4 regions of the Rhizobium sp. USDA 3886 genome follow, and region 1 is predicted to be linked to each of the others. Evidence: predicted binding sites of a transcription regulator. Region 1 holds the regulator's gene; each other region holds the start of a gene.
What was found. The regulator PhoB, encoded in region 1, activates phosphate uptake and scavenging genes when phosphate is short. The targets are predictions, from matches to a motif close to TGTCATNNANCTGTCAT.
Positions count from the first base shown of each region.

Region 2: a site for PhoB is predicted at 1,077-1,093, ahead of ACZ9BX_RS15975 (NAD-glutamate dehydrogenase). Genes of this name have one in related genera too.
Region 3: a site for PhoB is predicted at 857-873, ahead of ACZ9BX_RS14965 (DUF1045 domain-containing protein). Genes of this name have one in related genera too.
Region 4: a site for PhoB is predicted at 1,532-1,548, ahead of ACZ9BX_RS08900 (alpha-D-ribose 1-methylphosphonate 5-triphosphate diphosphatase). Genes of this name have one in related genera too.

Region 1 covers NZ_JBWCDC010000001.1:2,518,739-2,520,936, reverse strand. The annotation lists gene pstB (phosphate ABC transporter ATP-binding protein PstB) at 1-200, shown strand, start outside; gene phoU (phosphate signaling complex protein PhoU) at 235-948, shown strand; gene phoB (phosphate regulon transcriptional regulator PhoB) at 983-1,666, shown strand; gene ACZ9BX_RS12935 (GcrA family cell cycle regulator) at 1,737-2,198, opposite strand, start outside.
Region 2 covers NZ_JBWCDC010000001.1:3,138,037-3,140,234, reverse strand. The annotation lists gene ACZ9BX_RS15985 (carbonic anhydrase) at 1-70, opposite strand, end outside; gene pdxY (pyridoxal kinase PdxY) at 144-1,022, opposite strand; gene ACZ9BX_RS15975 (NAD-glutamate dehydrogenase) at 1,299-2,198, shown strand, end outside.
Region 3 covers NZ_JBWCDC010000001.1:2,913,091-2,915,288, forward strand. The annotation lists gene phnE (phosphonate ABC transporter, permease protein PhnE) at 1-835, shown strand, start outside; gene ACZ9BX_RS14965 (DUF1045 domain-containing protein) at 965-1,660, shown strand; gene ACZ9BX_RS14970 (alpha-D-ribose 1-methylphosphonate 5-triphosphate diphosphatase) at 1,672-2,198, shown strand, end outside.
Region 4 covers NZ_JBWCDC010000001.1:1,707,218-1,709,415, forward strand. The annotation lists gene purN (phosphoribosylglycinamide formyltransferase) at 1-306, shown strand, start outside; gene ACZ9BX_RS08900 (alpha-D-ribose 1-methylphosphonate 5-triphosphate diphosphatase) at 312-1,475, opposite strand; gene ACZ9BX_RS08905 (hypothetical protein) at 1,654-1,821, opposite strand; gene ACZ9BX_RS08910 (NUDIX domain-containing protein) at 1,949-2,198, opposite strand, start outside.

The sequences.
Region 1 (2,198 bases):
TCGAAGAGCTGATCCATGAGCTGCGCGAGAACTTCACCATCGTCATCGTGACGCACTCGATGCAACAGGCGGCCCGCGTTTCGCAGCGGACCGCTATGTTCCACCTCGGCAATCTCGTCGAGGAGAACGACACCGACAAGATGTTCACCAACCCGGACGACCCCCGCACCCAGGATTACATCATGGGCCGCTTCGGCTGAGTTGCGGCGTTCAGGCTATTCAAGGACAATTCCCATGGCATCGACCCATATCTTTTCTGCCTATGACGACGATTTGAAGTTCCTAACCCGCCGCATCTCGGAAATGGGTGGGCTTGCCGAGCAGATGGTGTCCGACGCAGTCCGCGCCCTTGTCAACGGCGATACGGCTCTGGCCCAGAAGGTCATCTCCGACGACGTGATCCTCGATCATGCCGAACGCGAGATCGGCGACAAGGCGGTCGTCACCATTGCCCGCCGCCAGCCGATGGCCTCCGACCTTCGCGAGATCATGGGCTCGATCCGTATCGCAGCCGACCTTGAGCGCGTCGGCGATCTCGGCAAGAACACGGCCAAGCGCGTCATCGCGGTGCAAAGCACCGGCGTTCCGCGTAAGCTCGCCCGCGGCCTCGAGCATCTTTCCGAACTGGCGCTCGTCCAGCTCAAGGAAGTGCTCGACGTCTATACGACCCGTGCCGCCGACAGGGCGAAGTCGATCCGCGAGCGCGACGAGGAAATCGACGCGATGTACACTTCGCTGTTTCGCGAGCTTCTGACCTACATGATGGAAGATCCGCGCAACATCACCAGCTGCACGCATCTTCTCTTCTGCGCCAAGAACATCGAGCGCATCGGCGACCATGCCACCAACATTGCCGAAACGATCTATTACATGGCGACCGGCGCCCAGCCGGAAGGCGAACGTCCGAAGGACGATACTGCCAACACCGTCGGCGCGGTCACGGAATGACAATTCCGAACCGGCCCTCAGGAGACCGAACCGAATGATCCCGAGAGTTGCAGTCGTTGAAGACGAAGAGGCACTGAGTGTGCTTCTTCGCTATAACCTTGAGGCCGAAGGTTTCGAGGTCGATACCATCCTGCGTGGCGACGAGGCCGAAATCCGGCTTCAGGAGCGCACGCCGGACCTTTTGATCCTCGATTGGATGCTGCCGGGCGTATCGGGCATAGAGCTTTGCCGCCGCCTGCGCATGCGTCCGGAGACCGAGCGCCTGCCGATCATCATGCTGACGGCGCGCGGCGAGGAAAGCGAGCGCGTCCGCGGCCTTTCGACCGGCGCCGACGACTATGTCGTCAAGCCGTTTTCGACGCCGGAGCTCGTTGCCCGCGTCAGGGCGATGCTGCGCCGCGCCAAGCCTGAGGTGCTCTCGACGGTGCTGAAATGCGGCGACATCGAACTCGACCGCGAAACGCATCGTGTTCACCGCAAAAGCCGCGAAGTTCGCCTCGGCCCCACCGAATTCCGCCTCCTGGAATTCCTGATGTCGTCGCCCGGCCGCGTTTTCTCGCGTTCGCAGCTTCTGGACGGTGTCTGGGGCCACGACATTTATGTCGATGAGCGCACTGTGGACGTCCATGTCGGCCGGCTGCGCAAGGCGCTGAACTTCTCCAACATGCAGGATGTCATTCGCACCGTCCGCGGTGCCGGATATTCCATGGAATCCTGATTGCCGCTTCCATTGCCGGACATCAAAAAACGGGCCCGCGAGGCCCGTTTCCGTTTGTCTTTTATCCGGCTCAGTTTGCGCGAGCTGCTGTCCTGCGGCGCTCGTTGACCGGCTGATAGGCAAGGCGCGCATGATAGCTGCAGTAGGGTGAAGAGTCCGGGCTATCGCAACCGCAGAAGTGGAAATCATCCTTCAGCGGATCGCCGACCGGCCACTTGCAGGTGCGTTCCGTGAGTTCCGTCAGGCCGAGGCGGCGGGAGATCGGCACGACCACGTTTGCGGCCGGACGATAGTTTACCTCCTCCATGAGATCGATTTCGATCTCTTCCTTGAGCATCGTTGCGCCCTGCTGGCGCGTGACGGTGCGGGTCGCGATCCGCGATGCATAGTTCGGTGCGCGCGGAGCCGAGGTATTACGCTTCGGCGCGCGTGCGGCCGCCGCGGTGCCGCCGGCCTTGGCGCGGCCCGGAAGGCTAAGCCTGTGGACCTTGCCGATCACCGCGTTCCTGCTCACTCCGCCGAGCTGCGCAGC
Region 2 (2,198 bases), 620 kb from region 1:
GGGCGTCAGCGTAACGCCCGTTCATGAAGTTGCGGTAGCCGTCCAGAAGGGAACTTGGAAAACGCTGCATGACTGTCGATTAGCGCGCGGACGCAGCAAGATCAACAGCTGCACATGCGAAATGCGCAAACTGGCATCTGCGGCTAACTTTTCCGCCTTTGGGCGGGGTGTATGAGGCGGCGCATCTGCACCATGGCCATCGGCGTCGAGAGGCTTGATGCGTCGCTTGCGAGCGTAAGCTCGTCGCTGCCGCGCTTGACCGCGCGCACCAGCGCTTCATAAACGCTGGCTGTTGCAAGCTGCAACGCTTTTTCGTCGTCCATCCCGGAAAGAAGCCGTGAGAGGAAGACAGCCGCCAGCAGGTCGCCCAGTCCATTCGGCGCATTGTCGATAACGCGATGCTCGGCAAGCAGGGCATGGCGGCCGGAGAGATAGAGATTTCCGGTGCCGCCGGCCATCATCGGGAGAGCGGAAGTGACAAGCATGCGTGAGGGGCCGAGTGACAAAGCAGCTTCCATGACGGCTGTATTGTCCTCCAACTCTGCGCCAACCATCCAGGCCAATTCATAGCGGTTGGGCGTTGCCAGAGAAGCAAGCGGAATCAGGTGGTCGCGGATCGCCGTCGCCGTCGCTTCGGGCACATAGAGGCCACCCAGATCCCCCATCACCGGATCGCAGACATAAAGCAGCTCCGGACTTTTTTCACGCAATGCGCTGACCAGGCGGGCAATGGAACGAGCCTGAGCAGCGTTTCCAAAATAGCCAGACAAAACCGCCTTCACTTCTCCAACCCACGGTGCACGGATTAGATCGTCGATGGCAGCATCAAAATCGGCTTCCGCAAAAGTGAGCCGGGTCGAACGGCCATGACCGGGATGCCAGGGCAGAACGATCGTCGGCAGTGCCCAGACCTGATGGCCGAGCGTCTCAAGCGCGAAGACGGCGGCGCGATTGCCGACCGAACCGCGAATGACATGGCTGGAGATGACGATCACCGTTCCTGCAGCACTATTATCCGGCATGACGATTTAAACCCCGAATTCGATGCGCTGTTGATCGTCCTTTTGCCGCGCAGCTGTCAACCATTCTTCATCGATGCGTGAAAATCTCGGGGAGCCAGTAAACCGTAGGCAGCCTGTGGGTAAGACCCATCCTTTAATCGGAGAATCTTTCGGAATTTTGCCGAAGCCGGGTCAAAGACGCACAAAAACTGCCTCAGTGGGGCATCTTTTAGAGATTTTTTCGATAATTCTTCTGCTAACTTGCGGCAAATCACGCAAATCGGGGGAATGTCTTCAATGGCTGCCAAAAACAATCCGCGACGGGAGAAGCTGATCGAAAGCGCGAAGAAGATCGCTGCTGCAACCAATGAACAGTATCTCGATCCGGAAATCCTCTTCGGCCGGGCGAGCGGCGACGACCTCGATCGCTACACGCCGGAGATGCTGGCGCTTTCCGCCGTTCATTCTGCTAAGGAGCTTTCGACCTGGGACGGCAAGGTTCCGCGCGTTACGATCGAAACGCCGGCCGGTGTCGAACCCGATGGCGTTGCGGTCTCGGTCCTGACGGTTACCGATCGCAATATGCCGTTCCTCTACGAGTCGGTCATGAGCGAGGTCACGAGTACCTATCGCGATCTCTACATGGCAGTGCATCCGATCCTGGTGATGGAGCATGGCAAGGCGCCGGTACTTTATTCCGCCGATGAACCGAGCGATCCGGCAAAACGCGTCAGCCACATCCAACTTCACATTTCGCCGTTGACCGCGACACAATCCGGCGACCTCCGGAAGCGCATCATGATCGTGCTGGAGCAGGTCCGCCAAGCCGTTTCCGACTGGAAACCCATGCTCTCCAAGCTCGACACGGTAATTGCCGAATTGGGCAGCTACAATGCCGGCCGCAAGAAGGCCGACCGCGACGAGGCACTGGCTTTCCTGGCCTGGCTGCGCGACGAAAACTTTACCTTTCTCGGCATGCGCGAATATGTCTATTCCGGCAAGGGCGGCGATGCTGTCAAAGTCGAGCGTCACAAGGGTGCCGGTCTCGGCATTCTTTCCAATCCGGATGTATTGGTGCTGCGCACCGGCAAGGATGCCGTAACGACGACGCCGGAAATCCTTGCCTTCCTGGACGGCCCGGACTTTCTGATCGTCACCAAGGCGAACGGGAAATCAGTCGTCCACCGCCGCGCCTAT
Region 3 (2,198 bases), 390 kb from region 1:
CGGCCTTTCCGGTTGGGCGGAGATCTCCTCCGACCGCGTGAGGGTCCACAAGCGCTTCCTGGGCTGGGCGAACTTCGTGTTCGACACCAATTCAGCTTTCTTCGGCAAGTCTGCCGGTGAGGTGGCCTCTCTGATCCTGTCGAGCGAACACATCGATCCGCGGCAGAGCAATCTGTCGCTCGCCTGGAACGACTTCCTCTACAATCCGTCCTGGCAACATCTCGACGTGTGGACAAAACTGCTGCAGACGGTTGTCATGGCCTTTGTCGGCACGCTGTTTGCCATGCTCGTCGCCTTCCCACTGTCCTTCATCGCCGCCAGGAACATTTTCCGCAATCGGCCGGCCAATCAGCTGACAAAGCGATTCTTCGACTTTCTGCGCTCGGTGGATATGCTGATCTGGGCGCTGTTCTTTACCCGGGCGTTCGGACCTGGTCCTCTCGCCGGCATTTCAGCCATCTTCTTCACCGATACGGGAAGCCTCGGCAAACTTTACTCGGAAGCGCTCGAAAATATCGATGACAAGCAGCGCGAGGGCGTGAAATCGGTAGGCGCACATCCAGTTACGGTGCAGCGATATGGTGTGGTACCGCAGGTGATGCCGATTTTTGCTTCTCAGGCGCTCTATTTCTGGGAGTCCAATACCCGTTCCGCCACCGTTATTGGTGCCGTCGGCGCCGGGGGCATCGGTCTGAAACTCTGGGAGGCCATGCGCACCAATTCGGACTGGGAAAATGTCGCCTATATGGTCATCCTGATCCTGATCGTCGTCTTCTTGTTCGATGCCGCATCAAACGCACTCCGCCACCGGCTGATGGGCACGAAAGCGCATTAAAAGTTGATGGGGCGGCAGCCTCATCATCATTCTGTCATGGAAATCTTTTAGCCGGGAGCCTGCTTGCGGTCCGCGGCCAAATCACTGACATTGCGGCCCCTGCTTGAACATATTTTCAGGACAAGAACGTTGCGCTACGCCCTTTATTTCACGCCGCCAAAGGACGATCCTCTGACCGGCGCCGCCTCGATCTGGCTTGGGCGCGACGCATTTACGGGCGAAGCTTATCCGGCTCCCGAGGAAGATGGGATGCCTGCCGCAGAACAGTTCGAACTGACAGCCGATCCGCGCCGATACGGCTTTCATGCGACGATCAAGGCGCCCTTCGCTCTCGCCTCATCGGTCACCGAAAGGGACCTGATGGCAGTCGTCGAGGATTTCGCCGACCGCACGCCGGCATTCGATATCCCGGAGCTTGTCCTCGGGCAGATCGGCCGATTCTTTGCGCTGGTTCCTGGCTTTATGCATGCGCCGCTTCAGGATTTCGCGGCAGGCGTGGTAAAGTCCTTCGAGCCGTTTCGCGCAGCACTTTCCGAGGCCGATGTTACAAGGCGAAAGCCTGAACAACTGACGGAAAGCCAACGTTCCAACCTCATGCGCTGGGGCTATCCTTACGTGATGGAGGACTTCGGCTTTCACATGACCCTGACCGGCCAGGTGCCCGAAGAGCGCTCGGCACTGATGAAATCGATCCTGGAGAAGCGTTTTGCCGATTTCATCGGCCGGCCGCTTTCCATTTCCGGCCTCGCAGTCTTCATCGAAGAAGAGCGAGGCGCGCTGTTCAAGATTCATTCATGGCTGCCGCTTGCTGGCGCCAAACGCTGAGAGATCGACAGATGACCAAAGAGATAGTCCTTTCCAACGCCCGCATCGTTCTTGAAGACGAGATCGTTGATGGCTCGCTTTTGATCCGCGACGGTAAAATTGCTGATATCTCGAAAGGCAATTCGGCAAACGGAGAGGATTTCGAGAGCGATTACCTGATCCCTGGTCTCGTCGAACTGCATACCGATCATCTCGAAGGCCACTATTCGCCGCGTCCAGGGCTTCGCTGGCATAAGACGGCGGCCATTCAGGCCCATGACGCGCAGATCGTCACCTCCGGCATCACCACCGTCTTCGACTGCCTGCGCATGGGTGCGGACGAAGACGGCGGCTTTGAACATGGCGAAATGCGCGAGATGGCCGATGCCATCCAGAAGGCAGAGCGGGAAGGCCGGCTTCGAGCGGAACACCTGATCCACCTGCGCTGCGAGGTCTCGGCCGACAATGTGATGGAGCATTTCGCGGATTTCGAGAACGATCCCTATGTCCGCCTCGTTTCGCTGATGGACCACGCGCCGGGCCAGCGTCAGTTCCAGAC
Region 4 (2,198 bases), 810 kb from region 1:
TTTCCGGGGCTGCGCACGCATCAACGCGCCATCGACGCCGGCATGCGGATCACAGGCTGCACCGTGCATTTCGTCACCGAAGGCATGGACGAAGGTCCGGCGATCGGACAGGCCGCAGTGCCCATCCTTTCCGGCGATACAGCCGATACGCTCGCCGCGCGCGTCCTCACGGTCGAGCATCAGCTCTATCCGCAGGCGCTGCGGCTCTTTGCCGAAGGCACGGTGAAGATGGAAGGCGGCAAGGCGGTTAGCACGGGTGTGTCCGCTCAGCCGAACTCCAATCACATCATCTCCCTGATCGCCTGACTGCCTCAGGCAGCGAGCGCCCGAAGCTGATGCAAGGTGCCGTCGCTGTAGACGAAACGTCCGCCGCGGAACGTGGCGCGGATGCGGTGCACGTCGCCCGGCTCAACGACAACCAGATCGGCACGCTGGCCGACGGCAATCTCGCCGCGGTCTGTCAGACCCGCGGAACGAGCAGCGTTCTTGGTCGCCATGGCGACTGCGACCGGCATTGCGCTTTGCTCGGCGATCTTGAAGATGCCCGGTACGAAAGCCGCCGGGTGATAATCGGCGGCAAGCACTGTCAATAGCCCGGCCTTGGCGGCATCAAGGGCGCTGAGATTGCCGGACATGGACTGGCCGCGAAGCGCATTCGGCGCGCCCATGAGCGTCCAGAGCCCGCGGCGACGCGCCTCCTCGGCAGCGGGCAGCGTGACTGGAAACTCGCTGATCGTCACGCCGAGATCATGCATCTCGGCCACCTTTTCGGCACTGTCGTCATCGTGGGAGGCAAGCGATAGCTTCCGCTTCAGTGAGAGGGCGACAATCTCCTTCAGCTTTGCCTCGATCTCGGGATTGCTTCGCATGGCAATGCGTTTGGCAACCATTTCCGCCGCCATTTCCTCCGAAATCGCCCGGCGCTCGGCGATGCTCAATACGTAGCTCTGGATATTGTTGTACTGTCCCTGCCCCGGCGTATGGTCGGTTAGCGAGACCATGTCGATATGACCGGCTTCAAGCAGCTTTTGGAGCTCAGGAGCGGCACCCACATTGGTGATCTCGTAGCGGGCATGGACGCGATGGTCGACCAGCAGATTGTGCTTGAGCCGGTTGATTCCCTCGATGACAGCGCCGGTGGTCTCTAGGGAGCGGACATGGCCGTAAACGCTCTCGGTCGCGAAGGAAATCGCCGCAAAAGCCGTCGTCACGCCTGCGGCGGCGAGCTTTTTGTCAAGCTCGTGGATGCCGAAATCGATCGGCATCGTAGCGTTCGGCCGTGGTGCGATCTCGCGCTCGATCATGTCGCCATGCAGATCGACGAACCCCGGCATCAGCAGCCGCCCGCCGCCGTCGATCGCAGCATTGGCGACCGGCTCAGGCCTTATCTCGGCGATCACGCCGTCCTCGACCCTGATCGAGCCTTGGCCCACCACCTCTTCGGGGAGAACGAGCGTGAAATTGCTGAGCCACATGACTTTTCTCCTGACGGCAACGATGATCGGCAAACAGCAGCGGATAGGCCTGCTTCGTGACAGCTGCATGAAGGGGAAGTGCGCTTTCTTGGGATTTTCGTGCTTGCTTGACCAAGCGGTTGAGCAACCTTTGATCAGAGCCGAGCTTATCATCAGGCAAGGAACTCGCCTATGACCATCAAAGTGAAAGTTGCAGAAGCAAAAAACTCCAGACCTCATCTGGCATGAGATTCGCAACATTCTGATTTCCGCGGAGCGCCGCAAGCGCATCGTCGGCGAAGACGTACTCACTTGTCTCATGCGGCTCGATAGCCTGCCGATCCGAATCATAGCCGATAGCGATCACGTTACGATCATCCGGCCTTCTCGCGCCAACGAGTTGTCGGCATACCATGCCGCATATCTTGCGCTCGCGATGTCCGAAGGGACATCAATTGCGATCTCGATGCGAAGCTGATCGCGCTGGTTACGGCTTAGATCAAGCTATCCCTATTCATCGCCGCCCAATGCAGCAGGATGATCGTTTTCATGTCGCGGATTTCGCCAGTTTCGATCATGGCGATCGCCGTGTCGAGCGGAACCTCAAGCACTTCGATATCCTCATGCTCCTCTTCCAATCCGCCGCCGTTCGAGACGCGGTCCGTCGTATCGATCAGTGCGGCGAAGAAATGCACGACTTCGCTGTTGGAGCCGGGTGAACTGTAGGCCTTGAAGAGAAAACGG